Regions from separate parts of the Methylomonas sp. LWB genome, predicted to be linked through region 1. Evidence: riboswitches for the same ligand, from Rfam matches in the RefSeq annotation. Region 1 holds a riboswitch; each other region holds the start of a gene.
The links. A riboswitch is a leader RNA that binds a small molecule or an ion and turns the genes downstream of it on or off. The one in region 1 is predicted to bind cyclic di-GMP.

Region 1 (4,696 bases):
CTCGGTATTTTGATTCTACGAATCAATAAAGGTCTTTACGACCGGGTGCAAAATATAAGTTGAAGACACTGTCGCAAACCTCCTCGTCATCTAGACAAATAAAGATCGTTAACGGAATCGCTGTATCGTTCTAGTCCCTTGGTTTTTAGTGTAGTTCAGTCTTGTCAAAAATCTACAAATTTCCGCGCGAAGCGATCACCCCCTTGCCCGATCAGTGCTTCGTATGGCATTGGTATTGGAAACGTAGGGTACGCACCGCATACCGCATGATCTCCGCCACCACGATGAGCTTCTAAAAGTACGCGGTGCGTACCCTACGGCCTTGACCGTTCATCCTGAACCTGTCCAAACCCTAGATGAAGGCACGCCCTCTGATAAAATCAAAGCCAACGGGTATTTAAATACCGGGTTAATAATTGATATCAGCAGCGGTTTTTACGCACCGAACGACCTACAAAGCCCATCAACGCGCTACCGAACAACCAAACCGCTCCGGGTACCGGCACGGCTGAGAATTGCTGAGCCTGATAGTTAAGCTCGGAATCGGCGAACGCAAACACATAAAACTGGTTGGTGCCGGCAACGTTAGGCAAAAAGTCGTTGTCGTTGGCGACGAACAAGGTGTGATACAGCACGCCGCCATCGGTAATGTCCCTACCGAAGGACACGCCTTCGAGTTTGGCCGGAATCTTGTCGCTGCTGATACCGTTGGCATTCAGGGATTTCACGACATCCAAGAACAGCGTCTTCGGCACCGCAGTGGCTTGTAAAGCGGCGGTACTACCTGAAAATGCGGAAATGTCGGTAGCCCCGCTAAGGTCGATTTTAAACAATTGCTTGACCGCCGCGCTGTCGCCATTGCCCAGGCCGCTACCGTCGCGCTCGTCCACCAAAAACTCGTGGTCGTTGATCGCAACGATTTCGCTGACGCCGGAACCCGTTGTCAATTGATAGGCATATTCATGGGTTGCGCCGGTGGCGATGTCGATGGTCACGATGCGGTCGATGCCGGACTTTTTGCCGTCCTGCAACAAAGGAGCCTGCATGATGCCGACCAAGGTTTTGCCGTCCGGGGTCAATGCTAGACCTTCCATGCCTTTGTTATCGACGCGGCCGCTGGTGTTGCTTTCTTCGGTTTTGCCAACCGGACTCAATTTCGCCACATCCAAATTGGCCGGCAGGTTGAAGACGCGAATGCGTTGGCCGGTCGCGCGGTCGAATTGATAAACATAAGGACCGTATTCATCGGAAATAAACACGCTTTTGCCGTCGTTGGAAACGCGAACGCCTTCCGGATCGAAGCGGGCGTTGCTGGCGTTGGCGGAAGAAGCATCGGGAATGCCGGTCAATGGATTGGCGGAACCGAAGTTATCCGATCTGCCGGTGAAATAGTAGGTGTTATTCGCCGCGTTCAGAGCCGGCGCGCCATTGCCGACCGGCGTGACACCGTCGATTTGCTTGCCGATGCCTGCGCCATAATTCAAAGCGGTGGCACTGGACAGCAATGTGGTCGATACCAATTTAGGCGACAAATTGTATGCCAAGCCGGTGCCGGAATGGTTGGCGCTCAAGTCCAAACTCAAGGTTTGAAATCTGGAAATGTACGAAACGGTATCGTCCAAACCGCTGTTGTACGCGACCGCATTCGGGCCGCGATCCGGCGTGGCGATGAAAATATTGCCGCCGGCATAAGCCAATCCGGAGCCTATGCCGCCCAAATAATTCGCGGCAACCCCGTTTTCCAGGGTGCCGGTCAAGCCCGATAAATCGGCGTTCAGGCCCGCACCGCTGCCGGACAGGCTGCCGATGGCGATCAGGTCGCCGGAAGCGATCGACGCACTGGCGGCGGTGGAAAAAGCGGCGGCCGCGATGGCGGCGGCTAATAATGACTTCGTTAACATCGGGGTCTCCGTTAGTGTCTTAGTGAGAGTTGCTCAGCATGGCAACTCGGCTATCGCGACAAAACGGACCCGTGGTTTTCCGTCCCCATCTCGCGATGGGTTTGGCTTTAACATCGAGCTATTTTGATAATTACATATTGCAAAGCGATGACAACAAGCCAACATCCGCCTCTACCTTTGATTCGTCGCCGATCGGTTCTGGCGGCCTCGGTGAAATCGAGGCGTATTCGATTGACGGGAGATTGGTTTGATCCTAAAAAGGGCAGTTGGTGTGTATTGCGGGCCGTTCGTGCTGAGCAACGTCGAAGCATGGACGGCTCGCAATACACTTGCCAAACGGGTGAATGAAAAATCCCGCGCGCCCTTCGACAAACTCAGGACGAACGGAATTTTTCATCGCCAAACTGCTCTTTTTAGGTTGATAGCCTCATTGGAATCGAGGTTTCGGCGTTCAGCCATCGGTTGCGGAGGGTTTCCGGCGACTTGAAAGTCATTTTGCCGACCGCCAACCGGGGTTTGATGATCGGATGCCCCCTCCATTTGCCGAAGGTTGGTTTGGTAGGCCTGCAAGCTCGATTACATCGAGACCACATTCGATTTGCGCGGCTTGGTTTTTGGCGGCGGGACGCTTACGTCGCAGCTCAATCCGTGAACCAGCGACAATATGCCGCACATAAAAAAGCCGGCATTACCGCCGGCTTTTTGAGGCGAGCAATGCGTAAGCCTAGGCTTTCATCAAACGGCGGCGTTGCACACCCAATACGCCCAACAAACCGGTCAGGAACGCCCACGCGGCGCCCGGCAACGGTACAGCGGCGGGCACGATGGGCGACACGCTCAAGCTACCGGCATACGTACCGCCATTAGAGGCCAACCCTTGCACTTTCAAGAAGTAATTGCCCGCGCCGATTACTGGGACGTTGTTCAACGTAATGGTATTGAACGTCGTCAACAATGCTTGATAAAACGACGGGAAACCGGGGATCGGCAAAGAAACCAAAGTCGGCGCGGACGCGCTCGAGAAAGAACTCAACGAACCGGTCGCAACGAGAGCAGCGGACGAATCCAGCAACTCGACGCTAGCGCTGGCGATGCCAGTGGTACTGGTCACCAACGGCGACGCAAAATCGCTAGTCAAGCTGACCACGGTTTGAATAGATTGAAAGCTCAAGGCGCCGGACAAGTTGTAGGCGCTATAGGCGTTGTCGATCGCAAAGCTGTAAACGTCCTGAAACGAACTATCCGCAACCGACTGGTTGATCACGGTTGCCGAGGCCGGCGTTAAAACGGTACTCGCTTGGACCGTCGATACGCTGGATGTGGATAGTACGACAAAGCCGGCCAGCAGAAGTGATTTTACGACTTGCATGAGATTTAACTCCTGAATGATTAAACTTGCGTCACAGTTTACGGAGTCGGTAAAGCAAGCAACATTAGACCAAAGTACATTCAGGTAAGCCACGTATTACAGGCCGAACCCACCTACCTGCGATCCGCGCAACCCAATCGCGGCCGGCCGACCCAGACCATGTCGAATTGCTTTTCGCGTTTGCCACGACATTAGCACCTCCTCCGCTATACTCCGTGTCGAGTCCACGGAATTCGTCATTTTTGAACAACGCCCAGCATTGTTTCGCGGCGTTTTCTGTCCAAAACATCTAACGCCCACTATTTCCCTAGGCTCATTTCAAAACGGCAAACGCCAAATTCTTTCTAAACTCGGAGGTTATGATGTCCAGCGAATTGATTAAAGGAGAACTACTCCCAGACCAACAAGAAGCCGTATTAAAACTGATAGGAGACATACAGGCCCAGCTACCGTTTTTAATCGACTTATCGATAGAAGATAGAAAGGGGCTGCCTAAAATGGGCGGCAAGAGCCGAGCCTTCGTCGATCAAGGCCTGGCATTGGCCACGCAAAACACAGGTATTCTGCCGCGTATCTTCGATCTGGACGAATACCGCGCCGATGTCGAAATGGTCAGAAATCTGGAACCCCTGATGATGGCTATGAGACAACTGATGAAAAAAATGAAAGATACTTTTTTAGCGGCGGGCAGCGACGCCTATACCCAAACGCTAGTTGTCTATCAGTCCGCCAAACTAGCCGGCAAGGACGGCTCCCTGGATGAGCATCTGGATAGTTTGGGCAAACGCTTTGCCCGCAAGACGCCAGGCTCGTCTTCCGACAACAATCCCAAGTAGCGATTAACACGCTTGCTTAACGGCCTTGCCGGGCGCAATGCTCCGGCAAAGCCAACCTGCTTAGCGAAGGTAACTTTGCCGCGGTCAAGAGCATTCCGGCTCCGGCGCGTCCGTACTTTGCCAAAAGGCTTTCAAAGCAAAACCCCAAACGCTCGAATCATAAGACCCAACGCTTTAGCGGCAACAATCAACGACGCCATTCGAACAGGCCGACATCCGTTAGCAGCAAGCAGGCGCTTACGCTGAACATTCCCGACCGGCCGATCAACACAGAGAATTCTCCTATGAACATCCAACGTTCCGCGATCAACATCGGTCGTCCTCGGATAAACAGCCGTCAATTCACTAACAACATACAACGCCCGCCAACAAGCAGTGGGGCACGCGTCGCGATCACGGAAGCCCCGCTGTCAAACAAAGATCGTCCAGTGTTCAAATTAAACGCCTGACTATCCAACAATCAATGCCGTCTGTTAAAACAAGAAGCCTGACTTCCAAAAACAGAGTGCTCGACATTCATCAGAGATCGTCGGCTGTCAGGAAGAAATGCTTGAGTGTTGAGCGCCGACGCTTTCGTGTTAAAGCGAACC
Region 2 (4,696 bases), on a different contig from region 1:
CCGGCGCTTCGTAGCTCAGGCCGCCGTTAACCGAGCGGGTAAAACGCTTGTCGTCCAAACCTTCCCGCCAGTGTAAATAAATATGGCCGTCGCTGGCGGTTCCGCTCCGGTCTATGCCGATTCGGCCTTTATCCGCGCCTTCGCCGTGGGCATAGACCGGCGCTTGCCAGCTGACGCCGCCATCCAGCGACTTGAATACCTGCACGTCCGCCGCGAAGTTGCCGGTGCTGTCGTAATGCAGACTCTGGTAGTAGAAATTGCCCGCCGAATCGACATCCACCATGATGTTGGTCCGTTGTTCGCCCGGCGTCACCACGCCTTGAAAATGCCAGTGCTTACCGCCGTCGTCGCTATAAGCCCAACCGCCTTCCCGGCTGCCCGAAGCGATACTGGCAAATTGCTTCCAGCCCGCGACCAACCGGTCTGGGTTATTCGGATCGAGAGCGATCGTCGGCTCGTGAGCCGCGTCGCCGGCGATATTGTCGCCGGCCGGGTCCACATTCATTTGAATGCTCGAATACGGTCCGTACGGAAACAGCGATTGCGCAGCGGCGCTTTCCGGCATCGCGCCGCAGACCGCTAACACGCTCAAGCCCAAGCAATGGGCGGAAATCCCTCGCGGCAACGGAGCGGCGCGACCTAGGCGAACGTCCATCATGCCCTCCTGAATCGGCGATAGCCGTTGATACCGATACCGGCAATCCCCGAAGCGAAGAACCAAACCGCCGAAGGCAATGGAACGGTGGCCACTTGGCCGCAACCGCTATAGGCACCCACGCCTAAACAAAAATCCCCCAAATCGGCCAAGACGGTATTTTTCAAAAAGAACGCGTTTTCGGGGGACAGTAATAAATCGCCGCTGAGCATCCAATCGCCGGCACTGCTGTACTGCAACCGCAAATTAGCCAATTCGTAAGCCACCGCGCTAAACGAAACGTTATTCTGCAAATACCAGCCGCCCGGCGTGCCCGAAACACCAAAGGCATCCCACATGGTCTGCCGCGCCTCCGGGTCGTATTTCAGCGAGTAATCGCCGTTCAGCAAGGTGCCGGAAAAGCTTCCTCGAAACATCTCGACGCCGGTCATGCCCATCGTGCCGGTACCCGCCAAGGTGTCCGAATCGATCGAGAAGTCCGGCGTCGTGGCTTGGACGTTGCGGCCGGAAAGCTGACCGCTGGGATTGCTGGCACTGACCGGCGTGATGTCGTGTACCAAGTTCACGGCTGGAATTTCGACACGCGTCGGATTATTGAAGTAAAACGACGAATCGGTGCGGGTCGTGTAATCCGACTCGATGGTGTCGAAATATTGCGCCAGAAAGTATCCCGGCTGGGTCAACGAGCCGAAGTTGGAGAGCGCTAAAGCATCGCGGTCCAGATTCATCGTGAAGGTGCCTCCGGAATTCGCGTTTAACAACGCGGCATCGGCCTGCGTAACGAATCCGCCGGCGACCAGCGCGAAAACCGTCGAAACCGCGGTCAAGTATTTTGATGTTTCAAGGCGATGGCATGTCATCGAAACCTCCTGTTAACTGATATCCCGATCAAGCGGATCGGTTGCGAAAACCGCTCACGCCCATGCCGATTAAGCCGGTCATAAACATCCAGACGGCGGCCGGCAGCGGGACCACGGAGGTTTGAAAGCTGAAGGTACCGATGCGCGCATTAGCATTGCGGGCCGGACCGGCCCCAAGATGATCGAATCCCCAACCGTAACCCAACTCGCCGCTCAAAGACAGCACGTTTCCGTTGATCTCGGAAACCACGTTAAACAACTCGAAAGCCACCGCTTTAAAGCCGAGGGTGTTGTAAATGACCCAATCCGAACTTTCCGGCGTTTTTAGCGCTTCCGCGGGATTATAGGTCAGCGTCATGTCGCCCATTAATACCCGGTTAGTGGGTGGCGCGACATCCACTCGATAACGCAGGCCGCCGGCCAGTCCGATAGAGCCCGACGCAGTGCCGGTAATGTCGTTAGGGTCGAACGTGAAGGTAGTGGCGCTATTGTGCCGGCCTAACGGGTTGTCAGCCACATGCGCGCCATTGACGGTAAATTTCAATCCGGTGGCCGGAATTTCGTTCGCCGCGTAATCGGTCAGATCGACGGGCGTATTGTAATCGCGCAACTCTTCAAAGGTTTTTGAGGCCAGCGAAGCGTCGTAGTATTCCTCGACGTATATGGATGGCGCAGCGGTCCTATCTAGATCGATACCGTTCTCGAAAGCGTCTCGATCGATATTGATAATCAGCGAACCGCCGGATACGGTAGCGCCGTGCGCGGATGTCGCGGCAAGGGTTAACGACAGCACGATCAGGTATAGAAATTTCATGCGTATTCCTTGAAAAAAATTGGGTTTCTAATAAGTCGCTTACCGGCCAAGTTCGGGCTCTACCCCCCGACCGTTAACGGAAAGCAAAGCGCCCCGCAGCCTTTTGCGACGGAAGGGTGAGCGGTCTGGTAAGGCTTAGGCGGATAAGCCCGATTTACCTCTGGAGGCGCCTAACAGGCCGACCAATCCGCTCCCGAACAACCACACGCCGGCCGGCAGCGGCACTGCGGCGGGCGCCAGATTGAAGGTACCCACTTTGACCGATGTGCTGCCGTTAAACAGCAAATTCCAGGAGTAACCCAAAGTGGAAAGATACAAATCGCCGCTTAGCGATAATTCGCCATTACCGTTGACCGACTCGGTGGCATTCACCAAGCGGAACAAGGCTGGATCTTGCGCGGGGCTACTAAAACCGGCGCTGTAGGTAAAGATATTCCACGTCCCACTGGCTTTTTTCAGGTAAAAATCACCGGGGTTCAGGTAGGAGCCGCCACCGGCGGGTTCCATCCGAAATGCACCGCTCAAGCCGATTTGGCCTGCCGCTGTGTTGCTGGCATCCATCGTCGTGGCCTCCTGCTTTCTCGCGCCGTAGCTGATGGTGGTGCCATTGGCGTTCACCGGCAACGAAACGCTGAAGGTCTCGGTCTGACTGAGAGCAACACCGCCGGTCGTGTCCAGATCGATCGGCGTTGCGTTATAAGTCTCGTCCCAAAAATTGGCGATATACCAACCTTCGGAACCGCCAACGGCCGAGGTAAATGCGGAATTGTCGATGGTCATATTCGCGACGCCGCTAACGAGGGCCGCGTTGGCATCGCCTGCCGTTAACAGACCGCCGCCGAATACGCTGATTGCCAGAACGCCGGCATAGGCCGCTTTCAAACTGTGTTTGTTTAATAGGTTCATTGTTTTCCTTACAAAACGATCTAAGATTGATTTAATGGGCAAAATCCAGGTCCCGATACGGATGGAAGCGCGTCACATCCCATTGCAGAGCCCAAAGTTCGAAGGCAACCCGGCCGTCTTATTCCAAGACCCGTGGCTTTCCGGCTCCGCCTCGCGGCGGATGTGGCGAAATTGCCGCTTCCGTGCGGCATCGCCCGAATCCTTGAGCGAGGTTTTCCTAGATTTCCGGCGGCTTTTCCGAACGGCGCAAGATGCCGTCATTCGGCAGCCGCCAAGGCTCGAAACCCAACGATACTGGCTTAGAGAGAGCGCCGCGAAACGCAAACCCGCCGACATAAACCTATCGTCATTTCCCGAGTTGCTGATCTAACAGCAAAGACCAGGCCAACAAAAAAGCCATTGTTTTACAACGACTAACATTTTTACCGACGGCCAAACAAACCCAAACCACGTGATTTGCCTCAGCAACTGCGTGAAATCACCTATTCAAACGATTTGCCGGTATTTGTGACAACTCCACGTATCTCGAAACCTAAGCCGCGTCGAATCAACGGGCGGAATGCGCCAGCTCCCGGTGAGTCGCACGGACCTCCATGGATTGACCGACCCTCAATCTTCCACCCATTTAAACCGCAGCGCGGCGGTCGTTAAAAACAACAGCGTCATCATCGACAGGGTAATCAATGCCGGCGCTATCTCGGCCAATCCGGCGCCGTCGATCATCACCGCGCGCGCGGCTTGCAGCACGTGGGTTAGCGGGAAAATCAGCGTCAGGTTCTGCAACAGCGCGGGTGCGCCTTCCAGCGAAAACCAGACCCCGGACAGCAGTATCATCGGCAAGGTCAGCAAATTCAGGATGCCCAACGCCAACTCCTCGCTACCGGTCCGGCTCGCCATCAATAAGCCGAGACTGATCAAAGTTACCGAACCGAGTACCGCTATCAGCGCCAACAAGGCATAAGCCCCCTGCACTAAAAAGTCGAACAAGACGTTCATCGCGACAAATTGCAGCACGACCGCCAGCATCAACAGCCCCAGCCGGCTGACGACTTGTGCCGACAGGAACTCAAAAGCGTTGACCGGCGAGGCTTTCAAGCGTTTAAGCACGCCGCTTTTGCGATACCTGACGATGGTAAAGCCGACGCCGAACAAACTGCCGTGCATGATGTTGATGGCTAAAATGCCGGGCAAAACCCAATCGAGGTAGCGCACCCGCCGCCCGGAAACCACTTGCTTTTTCCAGGTGGCGGCTCGATCGCCAGCCAGCAGGACTTTTTCCAGCAGATAGCCCTGCCCGGAACTGTCGTTTATCCAATAGCCGTTTTCCGCCCCCCCTTGCACCACCATATCCAGTTGATGATGCTGCAGTTTGGCTAACGCCTTATCCAGTTCCGGGTAGTCGATGAATTGCAGATATTGGGTGGTCTTAAACGCGGTAATCTGCGAATTAGCCTCGCCGGT
Region 3 (4,696 bases), on a different contig from region 1:
CCAGAATGCTGGCCTTGATTATCATCATGCCTTTGCTCTGCTTGTATGCCGATTTGATGGGTATCGTCGGCGGCGGCTTGGTCACCGTGAATTTTTTCGACGTGTCTTTGACCGAATATCTTGACCGCACCGCCAACGCGGTCAAGATGAAGGACTTTATCATCGGCTTCGTCAAATGTTCGGTGTTCGGAATTTTGATTGCCTTGTCCGGCTGCATGCGCGGCATGCAATGCGGCCGAAGCGCGTCGGCGGTCGGCGATGCCGGAACCTCGGCGGTGGTGACCGCGATCGTATTCATCGTGGTCGCCGACTCGGTGATGACGATAATCTGTAATCGCCTGGGAATTTAGCGATGGCCGAAGCTTGCATCACGATCAAGGATTTGACGATGACCTACGGCGATTTCGTGATTCAGCGCAACCTGAATTTCACGATCAATCGCGGCGACGTGTTTGTCGTGATGGGCGGCAACGGCTGCGGCAAGACCACGCTATTGCGGCACATGATAGGCCTGAAGGCGCCGGCCGCCGGCGACGTATTCTACGGCGATCAAGCCTTGTGGGCCGCCGATCCGGCCGGTCGCCAGCGCATTCTGCAGCGCACCGGTGTGTTGTTTCAGAGCGGCGCCTTGCTCAGTTCGATGACGTTGGCCGAAAACGTGGCACTGCCGATTACCGAGGCGACCAGCCTGCCGGCCCGGAAGGTCCGCGACATCGTGTCGTACAAGCTGGCACTAGTGGGTTTGGCCGGTTTCGAGGATTATTATCCGTCCGAGTTGAGCGGGGGCATGCAAAAACGCGCCGGTTTGGCTAGGGCCATGGCCCTGGACCCGGAAATTTTGTTTTTCGACGAGCCGTCGGCCGGCCTGGATCCGATTACCGCCAAATTGCTCGACGACCTGATCCTTAGTTTGAGTCAGGCCTTGTCGGCCACCGTTGTCGTGGTGACCCACGACTTGGATAGTATTTTCCTGATCGGCAACAATTCGGTGTTTCTCGATGCCGAAACCCATACGATGATTGCCGGCGGTCCGCCCAAGCAATTGTTGGCGGAATCCAAAGATCCCAATATCGTGCGTTTCCTGACGCGCGGCGATGCCTCGGTATCCCGGCAAGCCGGTGGCCGTATTCGGAGTAGCCTGTGAGCAAGCAAGCCAATCCATTGGCGATCGGTTTGTTTTTGACCGGTGCGCTGACTTTGTTGACGATGGGCGTGATGATTTTCGGCGGCGGCGATTATTTTAAGGACAAAAATCGCTTCGTGATCTTCTTCGACTCGGCCTTGAACGGCTTGAACGTCGGCGCGCCGGTTAAGCTGCAGGGCGTGCAGATCGGCAACGTTAGCGAGATTTCGTTGGTGATGGAAACCGACACCGACCGAATCTACAAACCGGTGGTCATTGAAATCGACCCGGCCTTGCTGCGCAACACCTCGGGCGAAGAGAGCCACGGCCACACCAAAAAGCAGCAACAGGAAGCGGCGCAACGGATGATAGAAGCCGGCTTGAAGGCGCGATTGGAGACTCAGAGCTTGCTGACCGGCTTGCTGTATGTCGATCTAAATTTCTACAGCGACAAGCCGATCAATCTGGTCAAACTGGATTATAAAAATTTGCCGGAACTGCCCAGCGTGCCGACTACGGTCGACGAAATCCGCAACACCGCCGACGAAATCATCAACCGGGCCAAGCAATTGCCGGTCGAGGAAACCCTGAAAAATCTGTCCGATACCTTGACCGAAATCCGCAATCTGTTGCAGTCGGATAACACCAAGCAATCGATGACCGCCTTGGCGAAGTCCTTACAGGAAACCCAAAAGTTGATGGCGACGCTGAACCGGCAAACCGAACCCTTGCTGAGCAACGCCAACGGCGCGCTAACCGACACCCGCGCCACGCTGCGGGATTTCAACCGGGAATTGCTGCCGGTGTTGCGCGCCGCCGAACAAAGCCTGACCGCCGCGACCCAGGTTCTGCAGGAATCGCGGCACACGCTGAATGCGGTCGAGACGCTGGCCGACGCCGATGCGCCGTTGAACCAGGCCTTGCTGGAAGTGCGCAACGCCTCGCGTTCGCTCAAAGACTTGGCCGAGGGGCTGGAACGCCAGCCGCAAGCCTTGATTTACGGCAAATAACTTTCCCACTCTTTGCGGCACCCTCGTTTCGCCGGTCCCGCTGAAACGATGTTTTCCGGCGTCAGTCCGGTTTTAGGCATCAATTAATCTTAAATTTAATAAATTATGTTATACGCCGCGAAGTGCATTGGGCATTTGCGGTAGGAATATTAATTTTAATTTTGTTTCAATAACTTAGCTTATCTATAGTTGAGATTAATTGAGTGAAATCACTCAGCAAAAAATAGGCGAATGGGTTTGTCCGTTTGCTTTTCATGCGCCCCGTCGACCGCAGTCGACGATGTTCAGATTCTCTGTGTACCCCAGTTTAGCAGCGATGACTCGGTTCTGGACTCCAATAGCGCCACCGACAGCCGGTCACCGTTTCCCGGTTTTAGCGAGGTATGGCTGGCACACTAACTGCTTGAGTCTGTTCGCCGCACCGGAAATTACTTTCGGAATCAGCATCTGGACAGCGTGCCGGCAAGAGCGGATCAGGAGAGGCCGCGAGAGTCGAGCCGAGTTTAAGGTGCGGTATCGACGGTAAATTTGCCACATCCGCCGCAAGACGGAGCCGGAAAGCCTTGGGTCTTGGTTCAAGACAGCCGGGTTGCCTCTCGAACGAGAGTAAGCGTCGGTTCGAAGCGTTCGAATCGGCTACCGAAAATCTATCTTTCAAGCCTATAGGAATTAAATATGCAATTTCATGGATCAAAAAAAATGACGTTAGGAAAAACCTGGTTTGCCGCGGCGGCGCTTGCGGCGACCAATCTAGCCAACGCCGGTACCTTGAACGGCGGTGTGTTCAATATCGCATTCAACGACCCAAACGACTTATTGGCCGGCTTGAACTTGGGAGAAGGTTCGATTACCTCTTACTACGTCGCCAATTTTTTCGATAAGGCGGTGGCCGACACCTTGACCGCGAACGATATGGTCGCGACTCCGACGAATACCTATCCGGCGCCGAACATATTAAGTTACGACGTGAATCCAAGCAGTTTGGCGGGCACCGGGATACCGACCGGTTATATCGGCGGCAGCGGGCGCAGTAATCAAGCGACGACGTTGACTTGGGCGTCCGATCAAGACCATCTGCTGAACGCCTCCAGCTTGACCGCGAGCGGTCAGGTCGGTTTGGATGGCGTGTATATGACGCGCGGTAGCTTTACCGGCACGCTGCTGTCCGGCGACTACAAATTCTCTTATATCGCCGCGCGAAACAACGGCACCAACACCGGTTGGACCTTAACCAACAACGTCAGTTTTGCTTCCAATACCTTCGACACCCGTAATATCAGTATTACCACCGACGGCGATAGCCTGGCCTTTACCGGCGAGCTCTGGTGGTCGCCCAACACATCGGCCTTTTTATTCGGTGGCGACGGTTCCAATTCCGCCGGCATGGCCGGCACCTTCAGTCTGATTTCGCCGGTTCCCGCCGCCGTTCCATTGCCGGCCGCCGCGTGGTTGTTCGGTAGCGGTCTGTTCGGCGTGCTGGCATCGCGGCGTCGCAAGTCGGCACCGATCGCCGCGTAACCGGCAACCTTGACCCGGCCGAATATCCGGACGACTAAGTCGTTCGGGTATTTTGCGCATCGGCTCTCAACGGAAATGACTTCCTCTGGCAAATTTATGCATATTCAAATGATAGGGTCGCGCGCGCTCGTTGCCGCGGCACTGCTGGCCGCGTTATCGCCGCCTGTTTCCGCCGCCACGGTTTCCGGCGGTACCATGGTGGTGAATCTCGATCGAGACGCGCTCGCCGACGCAATCGCGATTGACGCGACCGCCGCGCCTTCGATGTACTTGGAGGAATTTTTCGACGCCCCGGCCGCGAATAGCCGCACCGCCACGCAAATTCTCGAAGATCATATCGTGCCGGGCGTCGCCGAAATTCCGGCTAAGAACCTGACGTTTTCAGTGAACGGCACGCATGTCGCCAATCTGACCGGGCGCCACGCAAAACCGACCACGATCGAATTCGATCCGGCCAATTTCGCCTCGACCGTTACCGGCGTCATTGGTTTATCCGGCGTGTTTCGGTTCCGGGTCGATACAGGATCAGAATTCAATCGCATTTTATCCGGCGACTACGCGCTGGAATACGACGCCGCCAATATGGATGGCGCATCCGGCCGTTCCGCATGGTCCTTGTACAATCATGTGTCGTTTCGCTCCCAATCCTATAATTTGTTCAATGTCGTGCTGGATATTCACGACGGTTCGCTGGATTTGAGCGGCGAACTGGGTTTGGGCGAAGGCTATGACCATTTGTTCGGCACCCGCGATGCTATCGTCGGAAATATCAGTTTGCATACTTCGGTGGTACCGGTTCCGGCCTCGATTTGGCTATTTGTTTCAGGTTTGGGCGGTTTGGCGCGCATTGGCATGCGGAGGCGCCATCTATGACGCGCGTTTCCGCGATGGCGTGGTTAAGTAGCGCGGCGTGGATCGCGGCGGCCGGCTCGAATGCGGTCGCGGCGAACGCGCCACACCGATTCGGTGCCTACGCCAGCATACAAATCAACGTCGATTCGGACGGCAATAATATTGTCGGCGACGCGGCTAACGAGCCCGCGCT

Region 2: another riboswitch for cyclic di-GMP. It lies ahead of BJL95_RS02320 (hypothetical protein); the one in region 1 lies ahead of BJL95_RS04885 (esterase-like activity of phytase family protein).
Region 3: another riboswitch for cyclic di-GMP. It lies ahead of BJL95_RS17860 (PEP-CTERM sorting domain-containing protein); the one in region 1 lies ahead of BJL95_RS04885 (esterase-like activity of phytase family protein).

The regions. Positions count from the first base shown of each region.
Region 1 covers NZ_MKMC01000009.1:84,932-89,627, reverse strand. Annotated here, with positions in the region: gene BJL95_RS04885 (esterase-like activity of phytase family protein) at 423-1,901, opposite strand; cyclic di-GMP riboswitch class I at 1,939-2,017, opposite strand; gene BJL95_RS04880 (hypothetical protein) at 2,626-3,270, opposite strand; gene BJL95_RS04875 (hypothetical protein) at 3,633-4,106, shown strand.
Region 2 covers NZ_MKMC01000005.1:24,656-29,351, forward strand. Annotated here, with positions in the region: gene BJL95_RS02305 (sialidase family protein) at 1-655, opposite strand, end outside; gene BJL95_RS02310 (hypothetical protein) at 655-1,515, opposite strand; gene BJL95_RS02315 (VPLPA-CTERM sorting domain-containing protein) at 1,544-2,329, opposite strand; gene BJL95_RS02320 (hypothetical protein) at 2,465-3,235, opposite strand; cyclic di-GMP riboswitch class I at 3,336-3,412, opposite strand; gene BJL95_RS02325 (ABC transporter permease) at 3,845-4,696, opposite strand, start outside.
Region 3 covers NZ_MKMC01000045.1:361,753-366,448, reverse strand. Annotated here, with positions in the region: gene BJL95_RS17875 (ABC transporter permease) at 1-350, shown strand, start outside; gene BJL95_RS17870 (ABC transporter ATP-binding protein) at 353-1,144, shown strand; gene BJL95_RS17865 (MlaD family protein) at 1,141-2,133, shown strand; cyclic di-GMP riboswitch class I at 2,654-2,730, shown strand; gene BJL95_RS17860 (PEP-CTERM sorting domain-containing protein) at 2,833-3,651, shown strand; gene BJL95_RS17855 (VPLPA-CTERM sorting domain-containing protein) at 3,760-4,524, shown strand; gene BJL95_RS17850 (hypothetical protein) at 4,521-4,696, shown strand, end outside.